Regions from separate parts of the Streptomyces sp. NPDC107581 genome, predicted to be linked through region 1. Evidence: predicted binding sites of a transcription regulator. Region 1 holds the regulator's gene; each other region holds the start of a gene.
What was found. The regulator HrcA, encoded in region 1, represses chaperone genes, less so after heat shock. The targets are predictions, from matches to a motif close to TTNGCACTCNGNNNNNCNGAGTGCNAA.
Positions count from the first base shown of each region.

Region 2: a site for HrcA is predicted at 6,960-6,986, ahead of groL (chaperonin GroEL). Genes of this name have one in related genera too.
Region 3: a site for HrcA is predicted at 6,066-6,092, ahead of groES (co-chaperone GroES). Genes of this name have one in related genera too.

Region 1 is NZ_JBVKBH010000003.1:393,766-403,197, reverse strand. It holds gene ACZ7P3_RS08555 (SpoIIE family protein phosphatase) at 1-1,109, shown strand, start outside; gene hemW (radical SAM family heme chaperone HemW) at 1,137-2,369, shown strand; gene ACZ7P3_RS08545 (DUF3097 domain-containing protein) at 2,800-3,603, opposite strand; gene ACZ7P3_RS08540 (MBL fold metallo-hydrolase) at 3,638-4,387, opposite strand; gene hrcA (heat-inducible transcriptional repressor HrcA) at 4,770-5,786, shown strand; gene dnaJ (molecular chaperone DnaJ) at 5,787-6,923, shown strand; gene ACZ7P3_RS08525 (nitronate monooxygenase) at 7,126-8,244, shown strand; gene ACZ7P3_RS08520 (16S rRNA (uracil(1498)-N(3))-methyltransferase) at 8,241-8,987, shown strand; gene ACZ7P3_RS08515 (VOC family protein) at 9,005-9,397, shown strand; gene ACZ7P3_RS08510 (hypothetical protein) at 9,339-9,432, opposite strand, start outside.
Region 2 is NZ_JBVKBH010000009.1:211,440-220,871, reverse strand. It holds gene ACZ7P3_RS24310 (DUF3263 domain-containing protein) at 18-242, shown strand; gene otsB (trehalose-phosphatase) at 550-1,383, shown strand; gene ACZ7P3_RS24300 (alpha,alpha-trehalose-phosphate synthase (UDP-forming)) at 1,755-3,173, opposite strand; gene ACZ7P3_RS24295 (glucosyl-3-phosphoglycerate synthase) at 3,261-4,205, opposite strand; SAM riboswitch class I at 4,335-4,478, shown strand; gene thrC (threonine synthase) at 4,496-5,779, shown strand; gene ACZ7P3_RS24285 (MoaD/ThiS family protein) at 5,776-6,051, shown strand; gene ACZ7P3_RS24280 (cold-shock protein) at 6,496-6,699, shown strand; gene groL (chaperonin GroEL) at 7,149-8,771, shown strand; gene ACZ7P3_RS24270 (Uma2 family endonuclease) at 8,857-9,432, opposite strand, start outside.
Region 3 is NZ_JBVKBH010000007.1:199,803-209,234, reverse strand. It holds gene ACZ7P3_RS19715 (LCP family protein) at 1-119, shown strand, start outside; gene ACZ7P3_RS19710 (FG-GAP and VCBS repeat-containing protein) at 101-931, shown strand; gene ACZ7P3_RS19705 (YciI family protein) at 1,241-1,597, shown strand; gene ACZ7P3_RS19700 (RNA polymerase sigma factor) at 1,644-2,903, shown strand; gene ACZ7P3_RS19695 (THUMP-like domain-containing protein) at 2,908-4,074, opposite strand; gene ACZ7P3_RS19690 (polysaccharide deacetylase family protein) at 4,165-5,094, shown strand; gene ACZ7P3_RS19685 (polysaccharide deacetylase family protein) at 5,127-5,954, shown strand; gene groES (co-chaperone GroES) at 6,239-6,547, shown strand; gene groL (chaperonin GroEL) at 6,664-8,286, shown strand; gene ACZ7P3_RS19670 (ester cyclase) at 8,486-9,193, opposite strand; gene ACZ7P3_RS19665 (SDR family NAD(P)-dependent oxidoreductase) at 9,268-9,432, opposite strand, start outside.

The DNA.
Region 1 (9,432 bases):
CCGCACGCGTGTGGCACGCCAGCGAGAACCGCATCGAGGAACTGACCCGCGCCCTGGAGAAGGACCCCCCGTGCCCGCGCGACGGACTGCGGTCGGGCCCGGAGCCGTACCCCTGGCCCGGCGACGCGCTCGGCCCGCAGGGCGCCGACGGCACCGCACTCGCCTACCGGCTCATCGCGGGCGGCCGCCCGCTGGGCACGCTGGTCATCGGGCGCTGCGGGCTGCACAGGTTCCCCGACGAGGTCACCGGACTGATCGAGGACCTCAGCCGCCGGGTGGCCCTCGCCATCGGCGCGGCCCGCCAGTACGCCCGGCAGGCCACCATCAGCGCCGTCCTGCAGCGTGGCCTGCTGCCCGGCGCGGTCGCCGAGATCCCCGGGCTGCGCAGCGCGCTGGTCTACGAGCCCTGCGACAAGGGCGGCCCGAGCGGCGACTTCTACGACCTCTTCCCGGCCGGCGACGGCCGCTGGTGCTTCGCGATCGGCGACGTACAGGGCAAGGGCCCCGAGGCGGCGGTCGTGATCGGGCTCGCCCGCCCCTGGCTGCGCCTCCTCGCCCGCGAGGGCTACCGGGTCGCCGACGTCCTGGACCGCCTCAACCAGCTCCTCCTGGACGACGCCACCGAGGCCGCCGACGCGGCCGCCCGCGCCCTGGTCGCCGCCGGCGGCCGGCCGGTGCCCCACGGGGACGGCCCGCAGACCCGCTTCCTGTCCCTCCTCTACGGTGAGCTGACCCCGCACGACGAGGGCGTCCGCTGCACCCTCGCCTCGGCCGGGCACCCGCTCCCGCTGGTCCTGCGCCCCGACGGCGAGGTGCGCACCGCCGCCCGGCCGCAGACCCTGCTCGGGGTGGTCGAGGACGAGACGTACACCAGCGAGACCCTCGACCTGCGGCCCGGCGACAGCCTGCTGTGCGTCACCGACGGGGTGACCGAGCGGCGCTCCGGCTCCCGCCAGTTCGACGACGGCGACGGCCTCGCCCGGGCCCTGTCCGGCTGCGCGGGCCTGGGCGCCGAACCGATCGCGGAAAGGATCCGGCGCCTGGTGCACGACTTCGGCGGCGGCCTGCCGGAGGACGATCTGGCCCTCCTGGTGCTCCAGGCGGAGTGACCGCCGTCGTGCGGGACAATGGAGGACATGCCTTCCGCACTCCCCGACGGCGAGCCCGTCCCCGACGACGGCGCGTTGCCCTCCGCCGCGCTCGCCGGCGCCGCCGACCGGCCCTTCGGGTTCTACCTGCACGTCCCGTACTGCGCGACCCGCTGCGGCTACTGCGACTTCAACACGTACACCGCCACCGAGCTGCGCGGCACCGGCGGAGTGCTCGCCTCCAGGGACAACTACGCGGACACCCTGACCGACGAGGTCCGCCTGGCCCGCAAGGTGCTCGGCGACGACCCGCGCGCGGTCCGCACGGTCTTCGTCGGCGGCGGTACGCCGACGCTGCTGGCCGCCGACGACCTGGTGCGGATGCTGGCCGCGATCCGCGACGAGTTCGGCCTCGCACCGGACGCGGAGATCACGACGGAGGCGAACCCGGAGTCGGTCGACCCGGCCTACCTCGCCACGCTGCGCGAGGGCGGCTTCAACCGGATCTCCTTCGGCATGCAGAGCGCGAAGCAGCACGTGCTGCGGGTGCTCGACCGGACCCACACCCCCGGGCGCCCCGAGGCGTGCGTGGCCGAGGCACGGGCGGCCGGCTTCGAGCACGTCAACCTCGACCTGATCTACGGCACCCCCGGCGAGTCCGACGACGACTGGCGGGCCTCGCTGGAGGCGGCCCTGGGCGCGGGCCCCGACCACGTCTCGGCGTACGCCCTGATCGTGGAGGAGGGCACCCAGCTCGCCCGCCGTATCCGCCGGGGCGAGGTCCCGATGACGGACGACGACGTCCACGCGGACCGCTACCTGATCGCGGAGGAGCTGCTGTCGGCGGCGGGCTTCGACTGGTACGAGGTCTCCAACTGGGCCACCTCACCGGCCGGGCGCTGTCTGCACAACGAGCTGTACTGGCGGGGCGCCGACTGGTGGGGCGCGGGGCCGGGCGCGCACAGCCACGTGGGCGGGGTGCGCTGGTGGAACGTCAAGCACCCGGGGGCGTACGCGGCGGCCCTGGCCTCCGGCCGCTCACCGGGCGCGGGCCGCGAGCTGCTCTCCGACGAGGACCGGCGGGTGGAGCGGATCCTGCTGGAGCTGCGGCTGCGGGAGGGCGTGCCGCTGTCGCTCCTGAAGGAGGACGGACTCGCGGCTTCGCGGCGGGCACTGGCCGATGGGCTGCTGCGGTCCGGTCCGTACGAGGAGGGACGGGCGGTGCTGACGTTGCGGGGACGCCTGCTGGCGGACGCCGTTGTGCGGGATCTGGTGGACTGATCACCCGGCGGAGTGAATCACTGCGGAACGCCGGTTCGGTCCCCAACCTGGTCCGCAGGCTGCCGCCGACGGTACGCGGCGGATGCGGAGGGCCACGGAGATGACCGCTGTGGATGATCGCCGGGTGGCACGGGGCTCGGGGCGGACTGCCGGACCGAGCGGACTCGTAAGTCCGGTGACCCGGTGCAGCTGCCGGTCGTGGGCATCGACCTGGATACGAGCCGGTTCGGCACTCGTCCGCCGCTGACTGTTTCGCCGTGACGATCAGCTCTTCCGCCGCTGACTGTTTCGCCGTGACGATCAGCTCTTCCGCTGCTGACTGTTTCGCCGTGACGATCAGCTCTTCCGCTGCTGACTGTTTCGCCGTGACGATCAGCTCTTCCGCCGCCGACCGCTACGCCGTGACGATCAGCTCTTGCACCGCCGACCGCTACGCCGTGACGAAATCGATCAGCTCCTCCACCCGCCCCAGCAGCTCCGGCTCCAGGTCCTTGTAAGACCCCACCCGCTGCAGAATCGCCTGCCACACCGCGCCCGTGTTCTCCGACGGCCACCCCAGTGCCCGGCACACCCCCGTCTTCCAGTCCTGCCCGCGCGGCACCTTCGGCCAGGCCGCGATCCCCACCGAGGCCGGCTTCACCGCCTCCCAGATGTCGATGTACGGGTGGCCCACCACCAGCGCGTGCTCGCTGGTCACCGACTCCGCGATGCGCCACTCCTTCGTGCCCGGGACGAGGTGGTCCACGAGCACCCCGAGCCGCGCGTCCGGACCCGGCGCGAACGACGACACGATCGACGGCAGGTCGTCCACGCCCTCCAGGTACTCCACGACCACGCCCTCGACGCGCAGGTCGTCGCCCCACACCTTCTCGACCAGCTCGGCGTCGTGCCGGCCCTCGACATAGATGCGGCCGGCGCGGGCCACGCGGGCGCGGGCCCCCGGGACCGCGACCGAGCCGGAGGCCGTACGGGTGGGACGTACCGGAGCCGTGGACGACGGCCGCACGAGCGTCACCGCCCGCCCCTCCAGCAGGAAGCCGCGCGGCTCCAGCGGGAACACCCGGTGCTTGCCGAAGCGGTCCTCCAGCGTCACCGTGCCCGCCTCGCAGCGGATCACCGCCCCGCAGAACCCCGTACCGGGCTCCTCCACCACCAGGCCCGGCTCCGCCGCCACCTCCGGCACAGGCCGGGACTTCTTCCACGGAGGGGTCAGGTCGGCGGAGTACTGGCGCATTCGAGTGACGATAGGAGAAGTCGCGGACCGGCGCTCACGACACGCCGAAACGGGCTGCCAGCTCGTCGCGTTGCCGTCGTACGAACGCCGCGTCGACCACCGCTCCGTGACCGGGCACGTACAGCGCGTCCTCGCCGCCGAGGGCGAGCAGCCGGTCCAGGGCGTCCGGCCAGCGGGACGGCACGGCGTCCGGGCCCGCCTGGGGTTCGCCGGACTCCTCCACCAGGTCGCCGCAGAAGACGATCTCCGGGGACCCCGCGACCCCCGCGACCCCCGGGACCGCGGGGACGAGCACCGCGAGGTCGTGGGCCGTGTGGCCGGGACCCACGTTGGCCAGCAGTGCCTGGCGGCCGCCGCCGAGGTCCAGCGTCCACTCGCCGGAGACCGGATGGCGGGGCGGGACGAGCGCGTCCACCGCCTCGTCCGCGTCCGAAGCGGGCAGGCCGTTCCTGATCGCGTCCAGGCGCAGTTCCTCGCGCTCGTGGGCGAACACCGCGTCGACGCCCACCGCCCCGTACACCTCCGCCCCGGCGAAGGCGGCCGCGCCGAAGACATGGTCGAAGTGGGGGTGGGTGAACGCGAGATGAGTCACATGCAGGCCTGCCAGCTGCTGTGCGCGCTCCCGCACCCGGGCGCCCTCGGCCAGACTCGACCCGGCGTCCACCACCAGCGCCGTACCCGCGCCGAGGACCAGGCCCACGGTGCAGTCCCAGCCGGGCAGCCGGCACCGCCCGACCCCGGCGGCCAGCCGCTCCCACCCCGCCTCTTCCCAAGTCACCGTCATACCGTGACGCTAGGGCCTGCCTTCCGGATCCGCTCGCAGACGCGGGGCCGGCACGCACATCTGCCGCGTTGTCGTCGGTTGCCGATTCCCCCGCGCCCGGCTCCGCTCGCGCGGGGGGACCCCCATCGCGTCGACGCCCTCCTCCGCCTTGCAGCTGCACGCACCGGCCCCCGCCCGGGTCGGCCGGACACGTACCGTGGCTTTCCTGCGACCTGATCCAGAAGGCAGGCCCTGGCTGTTCAACCAGGTAAGGCGGCAGCGACCTTGCCCAGTCAGTACCCCACGGCCGTACACTGGCCCGGGGAACTCTGGCACTCGGACACGCAGAGTGCCAGGCGGACGACCGAAGGGCCCAGGGACGACATGCTGGAGGTGCGCGCGGATGCTGAGTGAACGCAGGCTTCAGGTGCTGCGCGCCATCGTCCAGGACTACGTGGGCACCGAGGAGCCGGTGGGGTCCAAGGCGCTCACCGAGCGGCACAACCTCGGCGTCTCCCCGGCGACCGTGCGCAACGACATGGCCGTCCTGGAGGACGAGGGGTTCATCGCCCAGCCGCACACCAGTGCCGGGCGCATCCCCACCGACAAGGGCTACCGGCTCTTCGTGGACAAGCTCGCGGGCGTCAAGCCGATGACGGCGCCCGAACGGCGGGCCATCCAGAACTTCCTGGAGGGCGCCGTCGACCTCGACGACGTGGTGGCGCGCACCGTGCGGCTGCTCGCGCAGCTGACCCGGCAGGTCGCCGTCGTGCAGTACCCGTCCCTGACCCGGTCCACCGTGCGGCACGTGGAACTGCTCTCGCTCGCACCCGCGCGCGTGATGCTCGTGCTGATCACGGACACCGGCCGGGTCGAGCAGCGGATGGTCGACTGCCCGGCGCCGTTCGGCGAGGCGTCCCTGGCCGATCTGCGGGCGCGGCTGAACAGCAGGGTCGCGGGCCGCCGGTTCACCGATGTGCCGAAGCTGGTCGAGGACCTGCCGGAGGCCTTCGACGCCGAGGACCGCGGTACGGTCTCCACAGTGCTCTCCACTCTGCTGGAGACACTGGTCGAGGAGAACGAGGAGCGGCTGATGATCGGCGGTACCGCCAATCTCACCCGCTTCGGACATGATTTCCCCCTCGTGATCCGGCCCGTCCTGGAGGCCCTGGAGGAGCAGGTCGTGCTCCTCAAGCTCCTCGGCGAGGCGAAGGATCCGGGCATGACCGTGCGCATCGGGCACGAGAACGCCCATGAGGGACTCAACTCAACCTCCGTCGTGTCGGTCGGCTACGGTTCGGGCGGCGAGGCGGTTGCCAAGCTCGGCGTGGTCGGACCGACCCGCATGGACTACCCGGGAACGATGGGAGCGGTACGCGCAGTGGCACGGTACGTCGGACAGATCCTGGCGGAGTCGTAAGTGGCCACGGACTACTACGCCGTTCTCGGCGTGCGCCGCGACGCGTCGCAGGATGAGATCAAGAAGGCGTTCCGCCGGCTCGCGCGCGAGCTGCACCCGGACGTCAACCCCGACCCGAAGACCCAGGAGCGGTTCAAGGAGATCAACGCCGCTTACGAGGTGCTGTCGGACCCGCAGAAGAAGCAGGTCTACGACCTCGGCGGCGACCCGCTCTCCCAGTCGGGCGGCGCCGGTGCGGGCGGCTTCGGGGCCGGTGGCTTCGGCAACTTCTCCGACATCATGGACGCGTTCTTCGGCACGGCGTCGCAGCGCGGGCCGCGCTCGCGCACCCGGCGCGGCCAGGACGCCATGATCCGGATCGAGGTCGAGCTGGACGAGGCGGCCTTCGGGACGACCAAGGACATCCAGGTCGACACGGCCGTCGTCTGCAACACCTGCAACGGCGAGGGCGCGGCTCCGGGAACGTCCGCCCAGACATGTGACATGTGCCGCGGCCGCGGCGAGGTCTCGCAGGTCACCCGGTCCTTCCTGGGCCAGGTCATGACCTCCCGCCCCTGCCCCCAGTGCCAGGGCTTCGGCACCGTCGTGCCGACCCCGTGCCCGGAGTGCGCGGGCGACGGCCGGGTCCGCTCCCGCCGCACCCTCACCGTGAAGATCCCGGCCGGTGTCGACAACGGCACCCGGATCCAGCTCGCCGGCGAGGGCGAGGTCGGGCCCGGCGGAGGTCCGGCCGGCGACCTGTACGTGGAGATCCACGAGCTGCCGCATCCCACCTTCCAGCGGCGCGGCGACGACCTGCACTGCACGGTCACCATCCCGATGACCGCGGCGTCCCTCGGCACCAAGGTGCCGCTGGAGACGCTGGACGGGATGGAGGAGGTCGACATCCGGCCCGGTACGCAGTCCGGGCAGTCGATCCCGCTGCACAGCCGGGGCATCACGCATCTGCGCGGCGGCGGCCGGGGCGACCTGATCGTGCACGTCGAGGTCCTGACGCCGACCAAGCTGGACCCCGAGCAGGAGCGCTTGCTGCGGGAGCTGGCGAAGCTGCGGGGTGAGGAGCGTCCGACGGGCCAGTTCCAGCCGGGGCAGCAGGGACTGTTCTCGCGGCTGAAGGACGCGTTCAACGGGCGCTGACGTCGGATGGAGGCCCGGGGGCACCGGCCCCCGGGCAGCCACCGCCGGCCGGGGCGGCAAGAGCCGTTCCCGCTGTCGAAGGACGCCTCCGGCGGGCGCCGGGCCGTCGCGCACGGGGTGCTTCGGGACCCCCTATGCCGGTGACCTATGCCACGGGAAGCCCGGATTCGGACTTGTTCACAGGACGTGACAACATGCCGTCATGTCCTCCGCGCTGACCGATCTCTTCCCCCAGCCGATCGTGCAGGCCCCCATGGCGGGCGGTGTCTCCGTCCCGCAGCTCGCCGCCGCCGTGTCCGAGGCGGGCGGTCTCGGTTTCCTCGCCGCCGGATACAAGACCGCCGACGGCATGTACCAGGAGATCAAGCAGCTGCGGGGGCTCACGAGCCGTCCCTTCGGCGTGAACGTGTTCATGCCCCAGCCCGAACACCCCGGTGCGGGCACCGGCACCACGGGAGCGGCCACCACCACGCCCCCTTCCGGAGCCGTCGAGGTCTACGCCCACCAGCTGGCCGGCGAGGCCGCCTGGTACGAGACCGAGCTGGGCGACCCCGACAGCGGCCGGGACGACGGCTACGACGCCAAGCTCGCCGTGCTCCTCGACAACCCGGTGCCGGTGGTCTCCTTCCACTTCGGCGTCCCGAGCCGCGAGGTCATCGACTCCCTGCGCCGTGCCGGAACCTTCACCCTGGTCACCGCCACCACCGCCGAGGAGGCCCGCGCGGTCGAGCGGGCCGGGGCGGACGCGGTGATCGCACAGGGCGTGGAGGCCGGCGGCCACCAGGGCAGCCACCGGGACGTCCCGGAGAACGACGGCTCCGGCATCGGCCTGCTCTCGCTGGTCGCACAGATACGGGAGACCGTGGGCATCCCGATCGTCGCCGCCGGCGGCCTGATGCGCGGCAGTCAGATCGCCGCCGTGCTCGCGGCGGGCGCGAGCGCGGCCCAGCTGGGCACGGCGTTCCTCGCCACCCCCGAGTCCGGCGCGAACGCCCTGCACAAGCAGGCGCTCACCAACCCCCTGTTCGCGCGCACCGAGCTGACCCGCGCCTTCTCCGGCCGCCCGGCCCGCGGCCTGGTCAACCGCTTCCTGCGCGAACACGGCCCGTACGCCCCCGCCGCCTACCCCGAGATCCACCACCTGACCTCGCCGCTGCGCAAGGCCGCCGCCAAGGCCGGGGACGCGCAGGGCATGGCGCTGTGGGCGGGCCAGGGACACCGGCTGGCCCGGGAGGTTCCGGCCGGGCGGCTGGTGGAGGTGCTGGCGGGCGAACTCGCCGACGCCCGGACAGCGTTGTCGGCCGGGGGTGACCCGCGATGACCGCCCCGGTCTTCGTCGTCGAGCACTTCGACGCGGACAGCCACCGGTACGTCCTGGACGGCCCCGAGGGTCGGCACGCCGTCTCCGTGAAGCGGCTGCAGCCCGGTGAGGAGGTCGTCCTCACCGACGGCGCCGGCCGCTACGCGGTGTGCGAGGTGATCGGCACCGAGGGCAAGGACCGGCTGATCGTCCACCTGGCATCGGTCTCCGAGGAGCCCGAGCCCGCCCCGCGCATCACCGTCGTCCAGGCCCTGCCCAAGGGCGACCGGGGCGAGGTCGCCGTCGAGACCATGACCGAGGTCGGCGTCGACGCCGTCGTGCCCTGGCAGGCGGCCCGCTGCATCACCCAGTGGAAGGGCGACCGCGGGCTGAAGGCCCTCGGCAAGTGGCGGGCCACCGCCCGCGAGGCCGGCAAGCAGTCCCGCCGGGTCCGCTTCCCGGAGGTCGCGGACGCAGTGACGACCAAGCAGGTTGCCGCACTTCTCGCCAAAGCCGATTTCGCCGCCGTCCTCCACTCCGACTTCGAGCACGGCAGCACCCCGCTCGCCACCGCCGAACTCCCCGCCGAGGGCGAGATCGTGCTGGTCGTCGGGCCCGAAGGCGGCGTCTCCCGGGACGAGCTGGCGCTCTTCCAGGAGGCCGGCGCGCGGGCCTATGTGCTCGGGCCCACCGTGTTGCGCACATCCACCGCCGGCACCGCCGCCGCGGCTCTCCTGCTGGGCCGCACCGGCCGCTGGTCCTGACCCCAGGGAGCATCACCGTGGAACTCGCCCAAGTCCGGCTGCTCGTCACCGACTTCGCCGCCTGCTACCGCTTCTACGCCGACGTCCTCGGGCTCAAGCCGCAGTCCGGGGCGACCGAGGGACCGTACGAGAAGTTCAGCCCGCACACGGGCTCCGCCGGGATCGCGCTGCAGGACCGCGCGATGATGGCCGAAGTCCTGGGCGAGCTGGGCGAGGAGGCCTGCGGTCACCGCTCCCTGGTCGTCCTGCGCGTCGACGACCTCGACGCCTACTGCGCCGGGATCACCTCCCGCGGCGCCACCCTGCTGCACGGCCCGGCCCTCATGACCGACCGTATGCGGGTGGCCCACCTCAAGGACCCGGAGGGCAATCTGGTGGAGCTTCAGGAATGGCTCCTGCTGCGCGCCTGACGACGACGGCCGGCAGCAGCTCCCAGCCGTCCACC
Region 2 (9,432 bases), on a different contig from region 1:
GCGCTACGGTTGCGCACATGGAACTGGGCAGCCGTGAACAGGCCATCCTCGCGCTGGAGCGCCGCGGCTTCGCCGGGCCCGGCGCGAAGGAGCGGGCGATACGCGAGGAGCTGGGCCTGGCCCCGGTGCGCTACTACCAGCTCCTCAACGCCCTGCTGGACGACGAGCGGGCACTGGCCCTGGACCCGGTGACGGTGAACCGCCTCCGCCGAGTACGGGAAACACGCCGCTCCGAGCGCTGAGGCCCCCTGCCCGAGCCGGCCGGGCCCGCCCGAGAGACATGGCGCGAGATCGACCGGGCGGTTGCCGTGGAGCCCACCGAGTCGGTTTTCGGTTCATGGGAGCCCACCGAGTCGGGTGGTGGGTGGGCGAGGCGGGGTCCAGGGGCGGAGCCCCTGGCGGGGTCTGGGGCGGAGCCCCTGGCGGCCACTGCGGCGCCGAGCCACTGGCAAGGTTTGGGGCGCAGCTCTTGGCGGGGTCTGGGGCGGAGCCCTTGGCGGGGCCGTAGATCCGGGAGTGGCTGGGCGCCCCGCTGGATACTGTCGGTGTATGGACCTTCTGCCGACCCCGGTGACCCAGCCCGGGCGGGACGGACTGCAAGCCCTGCTCGCCAACCCCCGCACCGCAGTGATCGGCCTCGATTTCGACGGCACGCTGGCCCCGATCGTCGCCGACCCCGAGCAGGCCCGCGCCCACCCCGACGCCGTCCCCGCCCTCGCCGCCCTCGCCCCCAAGGTGGCCTCCGTCGCCGTGATCACCGGCAGACCCGCCGCGGTCGCGGTCGGGCACGGCGGCTTCGCGGGCGTACCGGGCCTGGAACACCTCGTCGTCCTCGGCCACTACGGCGCCGAGCGCTGGGACGCGGCCACCGGCACCGTCACCGCACCCCCGCCCCACCCCGGCGTGGCCGCGGTACGCGCCGAGCTGCCGGGACTCCTGGACCGCATGGGCGCCCGGCACGGCGCGTGGATCGAGGAGAAGGGCCGGGCCATCGCCGTCCACACCCGCCGCGCGGACGATCCGCAGGCCGCCTTCGAGGCCCTGCGCGAACCCCTGGCCGACCTGGCCACCCGGCACGGTCTGATCGTCGAGCCCGGCCGGCTGGTCCTCGAACTGCGCCCGCCCGGCATGGACAAGGGCGTCGCCTTCCTCGACCACGTCCGCGCCACCGGCGCCGAGTCCGTCCTCTACGCCGGCGACGACCTCGGCGACCTCCCCGCCTACGCGGCCGTCGGCGAACTCCGCTCCGACGGCACCCCCGGCCTCCTGGTCTGCAGCGGCAGCTCGGAGGTCACGGAACTGGCGGAGCGGGCGGACGTGGTGACGGAGGGCCCACAGGGAGTCGTGGCCCTGCTCCGGACCCTGGCAGCACACATGCCCTGAGGCACCCGCCCCGGCTCACATCACCGGCTCCCCGGCGACCGCGACCGGTCACCCGGCGCCGTGCCCGCGCCCGGCCCCCGGGTCCACGCACCGGTTCCCCGGCGACCGCGACCGGTCGCCCGGCGCCGTGCCCGCGCCCGCCCCCGGGTCCACGCACCGGTTCCCCGGCGACCGCGACCGGTCGCCCGGCGCCGTGCCCGCGCCCGCCCCCGGGTCCACGCACCGGTTCCCCGGCGACCGCGACCGGTCACTCGGCGCCGTGCCCGCGCCCGGCCCCCGGGTCCACGCACCGGTTCCCCGGCGACCGCGACCGGTCGCCCGGCGCCGTGCCCGCGCCCGGCCCCCGGCCCACGCCACCACCCCCCCGGCGATCACCCGTCAAGCGCCCCCAGCTGATCCAGGAACCACTGCGTGGGCGGCAACGCGGTAGCGGCAGCCGCCAGCCTCTTCGAGCGCTCCGCCCGCTCGCCCCCCGCCATGCTCAGCGCAGCGTGCAGCGCATCCGCCGTCCCCGCGATGTCGTACGGATTCACCACGATCGCGTCCTCGCCCAGCTCCTCGTACGCCCCGGCCTCCCGCGACAGCACCAGCGCGCAGCCCTCGTCCGAGACGACCGGCACCTCCTTGGCGACCAGGTTCATGCCGTCCCGGATCGGGTTGACCAGCGCCACGTCCGCGAGCCGGTACGCGGCCAGGGACCGCGCGAAGTCGTCCTTGACGTGCAGCACGACCGGTGTCCAGCCCGGCGTGCCGAAGTGCGCGTTGATCTCCTCGGCCACCCGCTGCACCTCGGCCGTGTAGTCGCGGTAGACGGCGAGGTCCTGCCGGGAGGGGTAGGCGAAGGCGAGGTGGACCACCTGTTCGCGCCACTCGGGGTGGTCCTCCAGCAGCTGCCGGTAGGCCAGCAGGCCCCGCACGATGTTCTTGGACAGTTCGGTGCGGTCCACCCGGACGACGGTCCGGCGCCCCTCGCCGATCTCGTCCCGCAGCGCGGCCATCCGTTCGGTCACGTCCGTCCGGTGCGCCCGCTCCCGCAGGAAGTCCGCGTCCGCACCGAGGCCGTGCACCCCGATCCGGGTCCCGGAGGGGATGCCCGGCCCGAGCACGGCGTGACAGCAGTCGGTGAACGCGTCGGCCCACCGCTGGGTCAGGAACGCCGCCCGGTCCGCGCCCAGGATGCCGGTCAGCAGCTCGGCCGCGATGTCGTCGGGCAGCATGCGGAAGTAGTCCGGCGGGGCCCACGGGGTGTGCGAGAAGTGGCCGATGCGCAGGTCGGGACGGAGCCGGCGGAGCATCCGGGGGGCGAGCGCCAGGTGGTAGTCCTGGATCAGCACCGCCGCGCCGTCCGCCGCCTCCTCGGCCAGCGCCTCGGCGAAGGCCCGGTTGTAGGCCTCGTACGCCGCCCACTGCCGCCGGAACTCCGCGTCGAAGACCGGCTCCAGCGGGGTCTGGTACAGCATGTGGTGGACGAACCACAGCACCGAGTTGGCGATGCCGTTGTACGCGTCGGCGAACACCGCCGCGTCGATGTCGAGCATGCGCACGCGCTGTCCGCCGGTGTCCCCGGCCGGCAGCAGCCCGCCGTCCGCGCGCCGTACCGCCTCCCGGTCGCCGTCGCCGAGCGCGGCGCACACCCAGACCGCCCGGGCGTCCGGCCCGATGGCCGACAGACCCGAGACCAGCCCGCCGCCGCCGCGTCTGGCGCGCAGCGAGCCGCTGTCGAGGACCTCGTACGAAACCGGGCCGCGGTTGGACGCGACCAGCACCTCAGCACCGTGGGTGGAAGCCATACGCCTCAACCTAGCCCGGCCCCGAAACGCTCAAACGTACGGTCTGTACCAGAAGGGGGCTGTATACAGCCGATCTCGTGCGCCCCTTCAGGCGACCCGGCGGGCCGTGTACTCCGCGATCTCCGCCATCGGCGGACGCTCCTCGGTGTCCACCGAATAGGTGCGTGGCTCAAAGCCGTCCTCGCCCCGTTCGAACTGGGTGAGGGCGGGCCGCACGAGGTGGCCGCGGGCCAGCCGCAGCTGGGCCGTGCGGTAGATCGCCGCGGCCATCCGGCCCAGGGCCTGCCCGTCCTGGTGGCGGTGCTTGCGCACGCCGACGTCCACCTGGGCGAGGGCGTCCAGGCCCACCAGGTGCAGCGCGTCCACGAGCATGCCCAGCTCCACGCCGTAGCCCACCGGGAACGGCAGCTGTTCCAGCAGGGAGCGGCGGGCCGCGTACTCGCCGCCGAGCGGCTGGACGAATCCGGCCAGCTGCGGCCAGTGCATGTTCAGCAGCGGGCGGGCCATCAGCTCGGTCACCCGGCCGCCCTGTCCGGCCGCCGCGCCGAGCGGGCGGTCGTACATGGCCTTGACCAGGTCCACGCCCGGGTCGGTGAGCAGCGGGCCGGCGATCCCGCTGACGAAGTCGGAGGAGAACTCCTTCAGGTCGGCGTCGATGAAGCAGACGATGTCCCCGCTGGTCACCAGCAGGGAGCGCCACAGGACCTCGCCCTTGCCGGGGACGGCCGGAATGCGCGGGAGGATGTCGTCGCGGTGGACGACCCGGGCGCCCGCGGCGGCGGCGAGCTCGGCGGTGCGGTCGGTGGACCCGGAGTCGACGACGACGATCTCGTCGACCAGCGGGACCTGCTGCATGAGATCGTGTCGGATGACGGCGACGATGTCGCCGACCGTCTCCTCCTCGTTGAGCGCGGGCAGCACCACGGAGACCGACTGGCCCGTGCGCTGCTTGGCCGCCAGGATCTTGTGGAGCGGGCGATCGGTCACGGACCAGGAGCGGGTGGCCAGCCAGCGCTCGACTTCTTCCAGCACAGTCAGCGGCTCCTCACGTTGTCTCGCGGTTCGGACGACTATCTCAACTGTCCTGGCCTTCGGTTACAGTCTTGAACAACGCCGGTGACCATCGCATGTCGTGGGCCGCGGGCGCCGACAACCGAATACAGCTCATCCAGAGGGGCAGAGGGATACGGCCCGATGAAGCCCCGGCAACCCTCCAGCCGGTTTCTCGTCTTCCACGCGAGGCTCCCGGCTAGGGAAGGTGCCAAATCCGTCTCGCGGCGAGATGCGTCGTGAGGAAGATGAGGAGAAAGGGCCTCGCCTCCATGGCTGTGCAGACAGTTGCCACCACCAGCACTTCCACCGTAGACCTCGGGCCGGCCGCTGCCCTGAGCTGCCGCGAGTGCGGTCACCGGGTACCGCTCGGGCCCCTGTTCGCCTGCGAGGAGTGTTTCGGTCCGCTGGAGATCGCCTACGACTTCTCCGCCTACGACACCGAAGAGCTGCGCAAGCGGATCGAAGCCGGCCCCGCGAACATCTGGCGGTACGCGCCGCTGCTGCCCGTCCCCGCCGACGTGGCCGGCAAGCCCAACATCAACCCGGGCTGGACCAAGCTCGTCAAGGCCGACAACCTCGCGCGTGAGCTGGGCGTCACCGGCGGGCTGTACGTGAAGGACGACTCCGGGAACCCGACGCACTCCTTCAAGGACCGGGTGGTCGCCCAGGCGCTGGAGGCCGCGCGTGCCTTCGGCTTCACGACGCTCTCCTGCTCCTCCACGGGCAACCTGGCCGGTGCCGTCGGCGCCGCGGCCGCCCGGGCCGGCCTGCGCTCCTGCGTGTTCATCCCGCACGACCTGGAGCAGGGCAAGGTCGTCATGGCCGCGGTCTACGGCGGCGAGCTGGTCGGCATCGAGGGCAACTACGACGACGTGAACCGTTTCTGCTCCGAGCTGATCGGCGACCCGGCCGGCGAGGGCTGGGGCTTCGTCAACGTCAACCTGCGGCCGTACTACGCGGAGGGCTCGAAGACCCTGGCGTACGAGATCTGCGAGCAGCTCGGCTGGCGGCTCCCGGACCAGATCGTGGTCCCGATCGCCTCCGGCTCCCAGCTCACGAAGATCGACAAGGGCCTGCAGGAGCTGATCAAGCTCGGGCTGGTCGAGGACCGGCCGTACAAGATCTTCGGTGCGCAGGCCGAGGGCTGCTCGCCGGTGTCGACCGCGTTCAAGGCGGGCCACGACGTGGTCCGGCCGCAGAAGCCGAACACCATCGCCAAGTCCCTCGCCATCGGCAACCCGGCCGACGGGCCGTACGTGCTGGACATCGCCCGCCGCACGGGCGGTGCGGTGGAGGACGTGACCGACGCGCAGGTCGTCGACGCGATCAAGCTGCTGGCCCGTACCGAGGGCATCTTCGCCGAGACGGCGGGCGGTGTGACGGTCGGCGTGACGAAGAAGCTGATCGAGGACGGCGTGCTGGACCCGTCGCTCACCACGGTCGTCCTCAACACCGGCGACGGCCTCAAGACCCTCGACGCGGTGGCCGGCACGGGTCTCACCGCCACCATCCGCCCGACCCTGGACTCCTTCCGAGAGGCTGGCCTCGCATGAGCGTGACCGTTCGCATCCCCACCATCCTGCGCACCTACACCGGCGGCCGGGCCGAGGTCGCAGCCGACGGGGCGACCCTCGCCGAGGTCATCTCGGACCTGGAGAAGAACCACACGGGGATCGCCGCCCGGGTCCTGGACGACCAGGGCAAGCTGCGTCGTTTCGTCAATGTGTATGTCAATGACGACGACGTGCGCTTTGAGCAGGGCCTGGAGACGGTGACCCCCGACGGGGCCGGCGTCTCCATCATTCCGGCCGTTGCCGGCGGATGACCGAATGACCGATCATTACCTTCGGTAACCTCGGCTACCGATTGTTCACTGAATGGCCCCCTCCGTGAGAGAAACGGAGGGGGCCATTCAGTGTGATTGAGCGCGGTACAGTTGGGGAACGCGTTCCGGACCTGCGGGTCGCAGGCCCCGGATTTCACGCCGCGCGCCCGACAAGAAGTAGCCAAAGTAGGCGGGCTGTATGCGGCTTTTGCTCCCCTTTGCGTAGCCCGACTTGCCCTGAATTCAGCCGAATTTTAGGCAGATTCCGGACCGGGCTCGTCCAGAATTCTCGTCCGATTGACCTGTTGCAGACGGCAGTTGGACAGATACATTCAGCCGCGGTCGACGCGTTCCGGCGCACGCCCCCGACCAATGGGGGGTGAGGTCTGACCCGGGTCCGCGAAGTGTGGATCTGTGCAAGGGCCAGTAATAGGGGAGTTAGGCATGGCTCAGGGCACCGTCAAGTGGTTCAACGCGGAGAAGGGGTACGGCTTCATCGCGGTCGACGGTGGTGCGGACGTCTTCGTCCATTACAGCGCCATTCAGATGGACGGCTACCGCACCCTGGAAGAGGGCCAGCGGGTGGAGTTCGAGATCTCGCAGGGCCAGAAGGGCCCGCAGGCCGACATGGTTCGCCTCAGCGCCTGAACGTTTCTTGTGACGAAGGGCCCGCACCGGCACAGGGTGCGGGCCCTTCGTCGTGCCCGCCCGGTGTCCCTGCGGTGCCTGCACGGCGTCTGTCCTGCGTCCGCCCGGCGTCCGTCCTGCGTCCGACGGGCGTCCGTCCGGCGTCCGACCGGCGTCTGTCCTGCGTCCGACGGGCGTCCGTCCGGCGTCCGACCGGTGTGCACCCGGTGTTCGCCCGTGTTCGCCGGGGGCTGAGTACCCCCGCTGTACCCCGTGAGGCGCTTGCACTCGACCATGCCGAGTGCTAATCATTGCGTTAGCACTCTGAAGGTGAGAGTGACAACGAAGGACCGGGTCGGTGAGGCCCGCAGGCCGGGTGGGGCAAGGAACCACATGGCATGCGAGCCGTCCGTCGCGGGCGCGGGCGCGGTCCGAAGGAATCACCCCCAGTCCTGGAGGGACCACTTCACATGGCCAAGATCATCGCGTTCGACGAGGAGGCGCGGCGCGGCCTCGAGCGCGGCATGAACCAGCTCGCGGACGCCGTGAAGGTGACGCTCGGCCCCAAGGGCCGCAACGTCGTCCTCGAGAAGAAGTGGGGCGCCCCCACGATCACCAACGATGGTGTCTCCATCGCCAAGGAGATCGAGCTCGAGGACCCGTACGAGAAGATCGGCGCCGAGCTGGTCAAGGAAGTCGCCAAGAAGACGGACGACGTAGCCGGTGACGGCACGACGACCGCGACTGTCCTGGCCCAGGCCCTGGTCAAGGAAGGCCTGCGCAACGTCGCCGCCGGTGCCAACCCGATGGCCCTGAAGCGCGGTATCGAGAAGGCCGTCGAGGCCGTCTCCGCCGCCCTGCTGGAGCAGGCGAAGGACGTGGAGACCAAGGAGCAGATCGCCTCCACCGCGTCCATCTCCGCCGCCGACACCCAGATCGGCGAGCTGATCGCCGAGGCCATGGACAAGGTCGGCAAGGAAGGCGTCATCACCGTCGAGGAGAGCAACACCTTCGGTCTTGAGCTCGAGCTCACCGAGGGCATGCGCTTCGACAAGGGCTACATCTCCGCCTACTTCGCGACCGACATGGAGCGCATGGAGGCGTCGCTCGAGGACCCGTACATCCTCATCGCGAACTCCAAGATCTCCTCGGTCAAGGACCTGCTCCCGCTCCTGGAGAAGGTCATGCAGTCGGGCAAGCCGCTGCTGATCATCGCCGAGGACGTCGAGGGCGAGGCCCTGTCGACCCTGGTCGTCAACAAGATCCGCGGCACCTTCAAGTCCGTCGCCGTCAAGGCCCCGGGCTTCGGTGACCGCCGCAAGGCCATGCTCGGCGACATCGCCATCCTCACGGGCGGCGAGGTCATCTCCGAGGAGGTCGGCCTCAAGCTGGAGAACGCGACCCTGGACCTCCTGGGCCGCGCCCGCAAGGTCGTCATCACCAAGGACGAGACCACCATCGTCGACGGTGCCGGCTCCTCGGACCAGGTCGGCGGCCGGGTCAACCAGATCCGCGCCGAGATCGAGAACAGCGACTCGGACTACGACCGCGAGAAGCTGCAGGAGCGCCTGGCGAAGCTCGCCGGCGGTGTCGCGGTCATCAAGGCCGGTGCCGCCACCGAGGTGGAGCTCAAGGAGCGCAAGCACCGCATCGAGGACGCCGTCCGCAACGCCAAGGCCGCCGTCGAGGAGGGCATCGTCGCCGGTGGTGGCGTGGCCCTGCTCCAGGCTTCCTCGGTCTTCGAGAAGCTGGACCTGGAGGGTGACGAGGCGACCGGCGCCAACGCCGTGAAGCTCGCCCTGGAGGCCCCGCTGAAGCAGATCGCCGTCAACGGTGGTCTCGAGGGTGGCGTCGTCGTGGAGAAGGTGCGCAACCTGGCCGTCGGCCACGGTCTGAACGCCGCCACCGGCGAGTACGTCGACATGATCGCCGAGGGCATCATCGACCCGGCGAAGGTGACCCGCTCTGCCCTGCAGAACGCCGCCTCCATCGCCGCGCTGTTCCTCACCACCGAGGCCGTCATCGCCGACAAGCCGGAGAAGGCCGCCGCGGCCGCTCCGGGCGGCATGCCGGGCGGTGACATGGACTTCTGATCGACCTGACGGTTGATCGCCTGTCCTTCCGTTCCGAGGGCGGTGCTCCCATGCTTCTGGCTGGGGGTGCCGCCCTTGGGCGTTTTCAGTCGGCGTAGCGCTTGAGCGGTTCGGTGTCGAGGGTGATGGCCACCGGGGGCGGGAGTTCGACGGTGGCACCCCAGGGGTAGGACGGGGACTGCTGGTAGCGGCCGTCCTTGGGCTCGCTGTAGACGACGACGGTGTTGTTGTCGCGGTCGATGAGGAGGTAGACGGGGATCTCGGCTTCGGCGTAGCCGATGGGCTTGTCGACGCGGTCGCGCTGGTCGGTGTCGCGGTCGTGGGAGGTGATTTCCACGGCCATCAAGGCACCGTCGGGAATCGACCACTCGCCGTCCTCGGCGAAGTGATCCACGGGTGCCAGGAAACCGTCCGTGCGGGCGCGCCCCTTGCGGTAGGCCTCGGCCTTCACTCCCCGCTCCGGTGCGAGGTCCAGCTCCGGGCGCTGTTGCATGCACTGACGTAGCAGCCACATGAAGATCGACGTGTGCTTGCCGTCCGGCACTGCTTTGACCTCTACTTTTCCGTTCATGTACTCAAGCCGCACAGTTTCAGGGGCCACCGCGGCCAGCTCCTCGAACTCCTCGACGTCGAGCGGCCCGTGTCGTACGCACAGGCGCCC
Region 3 (9,432 bases), on a different contig from region 1:
GTCTCACCTCCGGCCGGGTGAAGACGGTGATGATGCCCGTCGTCGCGGCACCCTCCGACCCCAACCGGGTGGTGGCAGAGGAACCGGCGGCGAGCGACCTTTGGGCCTCCCTGCGCTGAGCGGCCCGGCCGAGCGCACCGGCGTCCCGGCCGCCATCAAGCCCCTCGACGCCGACAAGCTCCAGTACTTCGACATCCGCGGCGGCACCACCGGCGACCTCAACGGCGACGGCCGCGACGACTTCGCCCTGTCCGCGTACTGCGGCGACGGGGTCGACTGCACCAAGGTGCTCCTGAGCACCCCCTCGGGCTTCGTCCCGGGCCCCGCCGTCCCCGGAGACGGCGCGGTGGCCATCGGGGACGTCAACGGCGACGGCCACGCCGACCTCGTCACCGGCCGGGTCGAAGAGGAAGAGATCTGGGTGGCCTACGGCTCGGCCGCCGGCCTGGGGGCGCCCAGCACCTGGAAGAGGTTCACCCAGGACACCCCCGGCGTTCCCGGTGCCACGGAGAGCCTGGACAGGTTCGGCACCTCGGTCGCCGTCGGTGACATCACCGGCGACGGCATCGACGACGTGGCGGTCGGCGTGCCGGGCGAGAACCGCTCCGAGGGTGTGGTCGACGTGCTGCGCGGCAGCCGCTCCGGCGTCACCGGCACCGGTGCGCAGGCCTTCGGCCAGAACACCAAGGGCGTGCCCGGCACCGCCGAGGTGGACGACGACTTCGGGTCCACGGTCGCCCTGGTCGACATCAACCGCAACGGACATGCCGACCTGGCCGCCGCCGCGCCGGACGAGGACGCGGGCAACGGCGCGGTCTGGGTCCTGCGCGGCCGCCCCACGGGCCTGGTCGCGGACGCGGCCCTCGCCTTCGGCGGGAAGGCGGTGGGCGCGCCGTACACGAAGGCGTCGTTCGGGTCCGCGCTCCAGTAGGGATCCGGCGCAGACCGCTTGGGCTCCGGCAGACCGGTCGAGCTGCGGTAGACCGGTCGAGCTTCGGCGGGCCGGTTGGACTCCGGCAGACCGGTCGAGTTCCGGCGGGCCGGTCGAGCTTCGGCGGGCCGGTTGGACTCCGGCAGACCGGTCGAGTTCCGGCGGGCCGGTCGAGCTTCGGCAAGCCGGTCGAGCTCCGGCGGAAAAACCTCGAAGAATCTTCGGCAGGTGTGTCGATCCGGGTCGCTCCCGTTCGACGCACAGGTGAGCGGCGGGGGAAGGCCCCGCCGCCCGACCGAAGGAGTCACCATGCCCCGTTACCTGTCGCTCGTGCGCATCGACGAGTCCACCGCCCCCGCCGAGGGACCCAGCGAGGAGCTGATGCGGCGGATGGGTGAGCTGATCGAGGAGGTCACCAAGGCCGGCGTGATGCTCGACACCGCGGGCCTGACGCCCTCCGCCCAGGGCACCCGGGTGCGCTGGGAGGGCGGGAAGATCTCCGTCACCGACGGGCCCTTCACCGAGTCCAAGGAGGTCATCGGCGGCTACGCGCTCATGCAGTGCAAGGACAAGGCCGAGGCCCTGGAGTGGACCAAGCGGTTCCTGAAGGTCCACGAGGAGTTCTGGACGGTCACCTGCGAGGTCAGGGAGATCGCGGAAGGCTGAGCCCTTCCTTGGCCCCGGGCCGTCCGGGGGTGTTGCATGGTGGGCTGTGGAAGCACAGCCCACCGCGGCACATGCCATCGAGACCGTTTTCCGCCTGGAGTCCCCGCGGGTCGTCGCCGGCGTCGCCCGGATCGTCCGGGACGTCGGCATCGCCGAGGAACTGGCACAGGACGCGCTGGTCGCGGCCCTGGAACGCTGGCCCCGGGACGGCGTGCCCGACAACCCCGGGGCGTGGCTCATGGCCACCGCCCGGCACCGCGCCGTCGACCTGGTCCGGCGCCGCGAGAACTACGCCCGCAAGCTCGCCGAGATCGGCCGGGACCTCACCACCACGGCCCTGCCCGAGGAGCCCGCCGACCCGGACGACATCGACGACGACCTGCTGCGGCTCGTCTTCACCACCTGCCACCCGGTGCTGTCGCCCGAGGCCCGCACCGCGCTCACCCTGCGCCTGCTCGGCGGTCTGACCACGGCCGAGATCGCCCGGGCCCACCTGGTCCCGGAGCCGACGATCGCCCAGCGCATCGTCCGCGCCAAGCGCACCCTGGCCACGAAGAACGTTGCCTTCGAGGTGCCGTACGGCCCCGACCGCGAAGCCCGGCTCGGGTCCGTCCTGGACGTCATCTACCTGGTCTTCAACGAGGGGTACGCGGCCACCGCGGGCGACGACTGGCTGCGCCCCGGGCTGTGCGAGGACGCCCTGCGCCTGGCCCGCCTGCTCTGTGCCCTGATGCCCGAGGAACCCGAGGTGCACGGCCTGACCTCGCTGCTGGAGTTCCAGGCCTCCCGCACCGCCGCCCGCACCGGCCCCGACGGCACACCGGTGCTCCTCCAGGACCAGGACCGCCGCCGCTGGAACCGCATGCTCATCGCCCGCGGCATCCGCGCCCTGGACCGCGCCGGCGCCACCTCCACCGGCGCGCCGGGCCGCTACGCCCTGCAGGCGGCCATCGCCGCGTGCCACGCGCACGCGTACTCCTACGAGGAGACCGACTGGCGGACCATCGCCACCCTGTACGGCCTGCTCGCCGTCCGCTCGCCGTCCCCGGTCGTCGAACTGAACCGCGCCGTCGCCGTGTCGATGGCCGAGGGCCCGGCCGAGGCCCTGGAGCTGGTGGACGCGCTGGCCGCCGAGCCCGCCCTGCGGGACTACCATCTGCTGCCCAGCGTGCGCGGCGACCTGCTGGCGCGGCTGGGCCGTACCGACGAGGCCCGCGAGGAGTTCGTCCGTGCGGCGGCACTGACCCGCAACGACAGCGAGCGCCGGCTGCTGCGGGCGAAGGTGCGTTCCCTGCCCGGCCGGTGAGGGACTACGGCCGCACGGGGGACCCGATCAGCATGGTCGGCGCCCCCGCGACCCGGGTCAGGAACACCGTCGCCGCGCGGGGCCCCTGCGGCTTGACCTTCCTGCGCAGCTCCTCCGGTTCCACCGCCGAGCCGCGCTTCTTCACGGTCAGCGTGCCGACCTCCCGCTCCCGCAGCAGGGCCTTCAGCTTCTTGACGTTGAAGGGGAGCTGATCGGTGATCTCGTAGGCGGAGGCGTACGGGGTGGGGTGCAGCGCGTCGGCGGTGACGTACGCGATGGTCGCGTCGACCAGGCCGCCGCCGACCTCCTCGGCCACCTCGGCGACCAGATGCGCGCGGATGACGGCGCCGTCCGGCTCGTACAGGTACCGTCCCACGGACCTCACCCGGGGATCCGGCAGCCCCCGGGAGCGGAGCGTGCGCGGGCCCGGCAGCAGGGTGGCCCGGACCAGGCCCGGCTCGGTGCCGAACCACAGCACGGCCTCCTTCACGTCCCCGCCGTCCGAGATCCACTCGGCCTCGGCCTCGGCCGGGACCGCCTCGTGCGGGACGCCGGGGGCGATCTTCAGGGCCGCGCGGGGAGCCCCGAGAGCCGTGGCGACCGCCCAGGACAGGGGCGGCGAGTAGGCCTCCGGGTCGAAGATCCGGCCCCGCCCGCCCCGCCGGGCCGGGTCCACGAACACGGCGTCGTAGCCCGCCGTGCTCACCTGGGTGACGTCCGCCTCCCGCACCTCGATCAGCTCGGCGAGCCCCAGTGCCTCGGCGTTCGCGCGGGCCGCGGCCGCCGTCAGCGGATCCCGGTCCACGGCCAGCACCCGGATCCCGGCCCGCGCCAGCGCGATCGCGTCGCCGCCGATCCCGCAGCACAGGTCGGCGACCGAGGTCACCCCCTGCTCCTTCATGCGGGCCGCCCGGTACGCTGCCACGCTCGCCCGCGTCGACTGCTCGACCCCGTTCGGCGTGAAGAACATCCGCCCGGCGTCCGCCGCCCCGAACTTCGCCGCCGCCCGCTGCCGCAGCCGGGCCTGTCCGAGCGCCGCCGACACCAGGCCGGCGGGGTGGTCACGGCGCAGCCGGGTGGCGACGGCCAGCTCCTGGGCGGGATCGGTGTCGCGCACCTCGTCGAGGAGGGCGCGGCCTTCGGGGGTGAGGAGGGGGGCGAGGTCGTTCACCGGCTCATTGTGGGCCAGTCGGTGGATGGTGCGCTTCCGGCGGCCCTGTCGGGCCGGATCCGGGGTCCGGTCCTGGGAAGATCCGGCGCTATGCGACTAGTAGTACAAAATGACAAATCTCGGGCACGGCTTCGCGCGGTCGCCCTTCGCTGCGGAGCGGCCGCGCTGGCCTCCGCCGCCTTCGCCTCCGGCTGCGCCGCCCCCGGCGCGGACTCCGGCGCCCACGCCAGGGGCGGTGAACCCGGGCACGGCGGCCCCGCCCGGGCCCTGGACCCCCGGGCCCGCGCCGCCGCCGAGCACGCCCGACTGGTCGCCGCCGCCCGGCACTGGAAACTGAACCGGGTGCCGCTGGCGCCCCCGGCCCCGCCGGCCAGGAAGCCGGAGATCACCCCCCGCGACGGCTTCGAGGTGGACGGCCAGGAGGAGGAGAACCTGCCCCCGGTCTTCACCACCGTCCCCACCAAGCAGAAGGTCGTCTTCCTCACCATCGACGACGGTGACAACAAGGACCCCGACTTCCTGCGCATGATGAGCGACCTGAAGGTCCCCTACTCGGCGTTTCTCAGCAACTACCTCGTCAAGGACGACTACGGCTTCTTCCGCACGATGCAGTCGCAGGGCCACACCCTCAACAACCACACCCTGACCCACCCGTATCTGCCCGGCCTGTCCTACGAGGAGCAGAAGGCCGAGATCTGCGGCATGCAGGACATCATGAAGAAGCAGTTCGGCAAGGCGCCCACCGTCTTCCGCCCGCCCTACGGCAACTACAACGGCGACACCCTGCGCGCCGCCAAGTCCTGCGGCATCAAGTACGCGCCGATCTGGGACGAGGAGGTCTTCGTCGACCACTGGGAGTACCGCGACTGGGACCGCAGCCTGCACCCCGGCGACATCGTGCTCACCCACTTCCGCGGCCGCAAGGACTGGGACGGCACGATGGTCGACGACATGCGCAGATTCCTGAACAAGGTCACGCGCGAGGGGTACGCCGTGGCACGCCTGGAGGACTACCTGTGAGTTCGCGAGGCGCGCGGAGCGGTCCGGGACGTGTGCACGGCGGCCCGCGAGGTGTGCGGGCCGCCCTGGCCGCCGCCCTCGCCCCGGCCCTCCTCCTCGCCGGCTGCGCCCAGTCCGTCGACCCCATCGAACGCCTCGGCAAGAAGGCCGCGCAGAGGGTACGGCCGTCGCGCCCGGCTGGAGACGAGGCGTACCGCCGCTGGGGCCTGGCCGCCCCGCTCGCCGCCCCGCCCAGCCCCCCGGTCCGCCTCCTGACGGCCCATGGGGCCGATCCCTCCCGCCCCCGGGCCGTGGACCGCGTCAGGACCACCGACAAGGTCGTCTTCCTTACCTACGACGACGGTGCCGAGCGGGACCCCCGGTTCGTCGACATGGTCCGCGAACTGCGGCTGCCGGTCAGCTTCTTCCTCACCGACAGCGTCGTGGGACCCGGGTACGGCCACTTCGCCCGGCTGCGCGCGGTCGGCGCCGGCATCGAGAACCACACCCTCCACCACCCGGCGCTGCCCGGACTGCCCTACGCCGGCCAGCGCGCCGAGATCTGCGGGCAGCAGGACAAACTCAAGTCCCGCTTCGGCATCCGCCCCCGCCTCTTCCGCCCGCCCTACGGCACGTTCGACTCCACCACCCTGCGCGCGGCAGCCGACTGCGGCATCTCCACGCTCGTCCTGTGGCGCGCCGCCATGACCCCCGACGGCATCACCTATGTGCGGGGCGCCGGACACCTGAGCCCGGGCGACATCGTCCTCGTCGGCCCCGACGAGGCCACGGGCCCCACCCTCAAGGAACGCACGCGGCGCCTGCTGCGCCGGATCCAGGCGAAGGGACTGACGGTGGGCCGTCTGGAGGACTACCTGTAGCCGGACGCTCCGGCCCTCCGCGGGCTTGCCGGCGTCCTGGACCTCGGGGCCCTCTCTGGCCCCGAAGAAGCTCCGGGCACCCGGGATCCCCGGCCGACGCGCGGCACGGCATTGGCACTCCGCTTGACCGAGTGCTAATCGCGGTCATAGTCTCGGCTCTGGCACTCCCCACTGGAGAGTGCCAACAAAGCGACGGGCAGGTCCGGCACCCGCGACGACGGATCCACCTGGTCGCCACCTCAGACAGTTAACCCCGTGAGATCTCCGAAGGGGGAGGTCGGATCGTGACGACCACCAGCTCCAAGGTTGCCATCAAGCCGCTCGAGGACCGCATCGTGGTCCAGCCGCTCGACGCCGAGCAGACCACCGCCTCTGGCCTGGTCATTCCGGACACCGCGAAGGAGAAGCCCCAGGAGGGCGCCGTCCTCGCCGTGGGCCCGGGCCGGTTCGAGAACGGCGAGCGCCTGCCGCTCGACGTCAAGGTCGGCGACGTCGTCCTGTACAGCAAGTACGGCGGCACCGAGGTGAAGTACAACGGTGACGAGTACCTCGTCCTCTCGGCTCGCGACGTCCTCGCGATCATCGAGAAGTAATCACCTCAAGCATTCCGCTTGAAGCTGCGCCCCTGGCCCCCGCGACCACATGAGAAGCCGGGCGCCGGGGCGCAGTTCTTTTTTCACCCACAGATTCCGAGAGGGCTCCCGCTGTCATGGCGAAGATCCTGAAGTTCGACGAGGACGCCCGTCGCGCCCTCGAGCGCGGCGTCAACAAGCTGGCCGACACGGTGAAGGTGACGATCGGCCCCAAGGGCCGCAACGTCGTCATCGACAAGAAGTTCGGCGCTCCCACCATCACCAACGACGGTGTCACGATCGCCCGCGAGGTCGAGATCGAGGACCCGTACGAGAACCTCGGCGCCCAGCTGGTGAAGGAGGTGGCGACCAAGACCAACGACATCGCTGGTGACGGCACCACCACCGCCACCGTGCTCGCCCAGGCGCTGGTGCGCGAGGGCCTGAAGAACGTCGCCGCCGGTGCCTCCCCGGCCGCCCTGAAGAAGGGCATCGACGCCGCGGTCAAGGCCGTCTCCGACGAGCTGCTGGCCTCGGCCCGCCCGATCGACGAGAAGTCCGACATCGCCGCCGTCGCCGCGCTGTCCGCCCAGGACCAGCAGGTCGGCGAGCTGATCGCCGAGGCCATGGACAAGGTCGGCAAGGACGGTGTCATCACCGTCGAGGAGTCCAACACCTTCGGTCTGGAGCTGGACTTCACCGAGGGCATGGCCTTCGACAAGGGCTACCTGTCGCCGTACTTCGTGACGGACCAGGAGCGCATGGAGGCCGTCCTGGAGGACCCCTACATCCTCATCAACCAGGGCAAGATCTCCTCCATCCAGGACCTGCTGCCGCTGCTGGAGAAGGTCATCCAGTCGGGTGCCTCCAAGCCGCTGCTGATCATCGCCGAGGACCTTGAGGGCGAGGCCCTCTCCACCCTCGTCGTGAACAAGATCCGCGGCACGTTCAACGCCGTCGCGGTCAAGGCCCCGGGCTTCGGCGACCGCCGCAAGGCGATGCTGGAGGACATGGCCGTCCTCACCGGCGCCACCGTCATCTCCGAGGAGGTCGGCCTCAAGCTCGACCAGGCCGGTCTGGACGTGCTGGGCTCCGCCCGCCGCGTGACGGTCACCAAGGACGACACGACCATCGTCGACGGCGCCGGCAAGTCCGAGGACGTCCACGGCCGCGTCAACCAGATCAAGGCCGAGATCGAGAACACCGACTCCGACTGGGACCGCGAGAAGCTCCAGGAGCGCCTCGCGAAGCTGGCCGGCGGCGTGTGCGTGATCAAGGTCGGCGCCGCCACCGAGGTGGAGCTGAAGGAGAAGAAGCACCGTCTGGAGGACGCCATCTCCGCGACCCGCGCCGCGGTCGAGGAGGGCATCGTCTCCGGTGGTGGCTCCGCCCTGGTCCACGCCGTCAAGGTCCTCGAGGGCAACCTCGGCAAGACCGGCGACGAGGCCACGGGTGTCTCGGTCGTCCGCCGCGCCGCCGTCGAGCCGCTGCGCTGGATCGCCGAGAACGCCGGCCTGGAGGGCTACGTCATCGTCTCCAAGGTGGCCGAGCTGGAGAAGGGCAACGGCTACAACGCCGCCTCCGGCGAGTACGGCGACCTGGTCAAGGCCGGCGTCATCGACCCGGTCAAGGTCACCCGCTCCGCCCTGGAGAACGCCGCCTCCATCGCCTCCCTGCTGCTCACGACCGAGACCCTGGTCGTCGAGAAGAAGGAAGAGGAGCCGGCCGAGGCGGGCCACGGCCACGGCCACGCCCACTGACGCACCTCAGCACCGAGGCCCGGCACCCTGTGGGGTGCCGGGCCTTCGCTGTGCCAAGCCTTCGCTGTGCCGGGCCTTCGCTGTGCCGGCCGCCGTGTCCCGGCCGGCCAGGGCCTGCCGGCAGGTCGTGCCGGAAGCGCACCGACGAGGCACCGTTGCCCGGAGCCGGCCCGGCCCGCCGGACGGCCCCGGGAGCCGGCTAGTTCTCCAGCGCGTCCAGCGCCCCCAACTGCCCGAGCAGCCCGAGCCGGTCGTACTGCCACCAGCCCTCGTGGAGCTTGCCGTCGCCGCCGAGGCGGAAGATGGTCGTCCCGGTCATCGAGACCTGGCGGCCGGTGTTGGGCAGGCCCAGGAACTCACCGGTCTGGATGCCGTTCCAGGTCCAGCGGGTGCACACCCGGTCCCCCTGGGTGATCTGGTCCCCGACCGTGAAGGTGAAGTCGAAGGCGCCCCGCCACATCTCGATCTCACGCCGCATGTTGTCCAGCCCGAGGGTGTCCTGCTCGTTGGCCGGATCGTGGTCGTGGTAGTTCTCCGCGAGCAGGTCGTTCAGCGGCGGCAGCGGGCCCTGCACCGCGATCGTGTCGAAGAACCGGCGGGCCGTGGCCGCCTGCAGCGGCTCGTCGCGCACCACGTCCAGGTCCGTGAAGGTTGGGGTCCCGTCGCACAGGGCGACCATCTCCCGGAAGATCGTGTCGGTCTCCGGCAGGTTCGAGTTCCGCACCGCCTCCTCGTACGACGGGAACTCCACGATCTCGATGACGTGCGTCGCGTCCGAGCGGTCCGTGCCGACCACCGCGTGCGTCGCCGTCCGCTTCCCCTTGGTCTTCTCGACCCACTGGTCCATCAGCCGGTTCATGTCGTCGAGCCGGCTGGTCCTGCAGTCGATGAGCTGTACGAACGTCATGGCGCCGCCTCCCGGCCTCCTGGGTCCGGATCCGTCAGGCCCATTTTCCCACCGGAACGCGGACGCCACCCGTCCTACTGGGGGCCGTACTTGCGGCCCGTCCGGGAGCTGATTCCGCCCATCAGCCCACGCGGGGTGACCTTCACCAGACCCATCAGCGCCTTGTACCGGGGATCCGGGACGGAGAGCGTCTTGCCGCGCGCGAGGTCGGCCAGGGCCGCCGCGACCAGCTTGTCCGC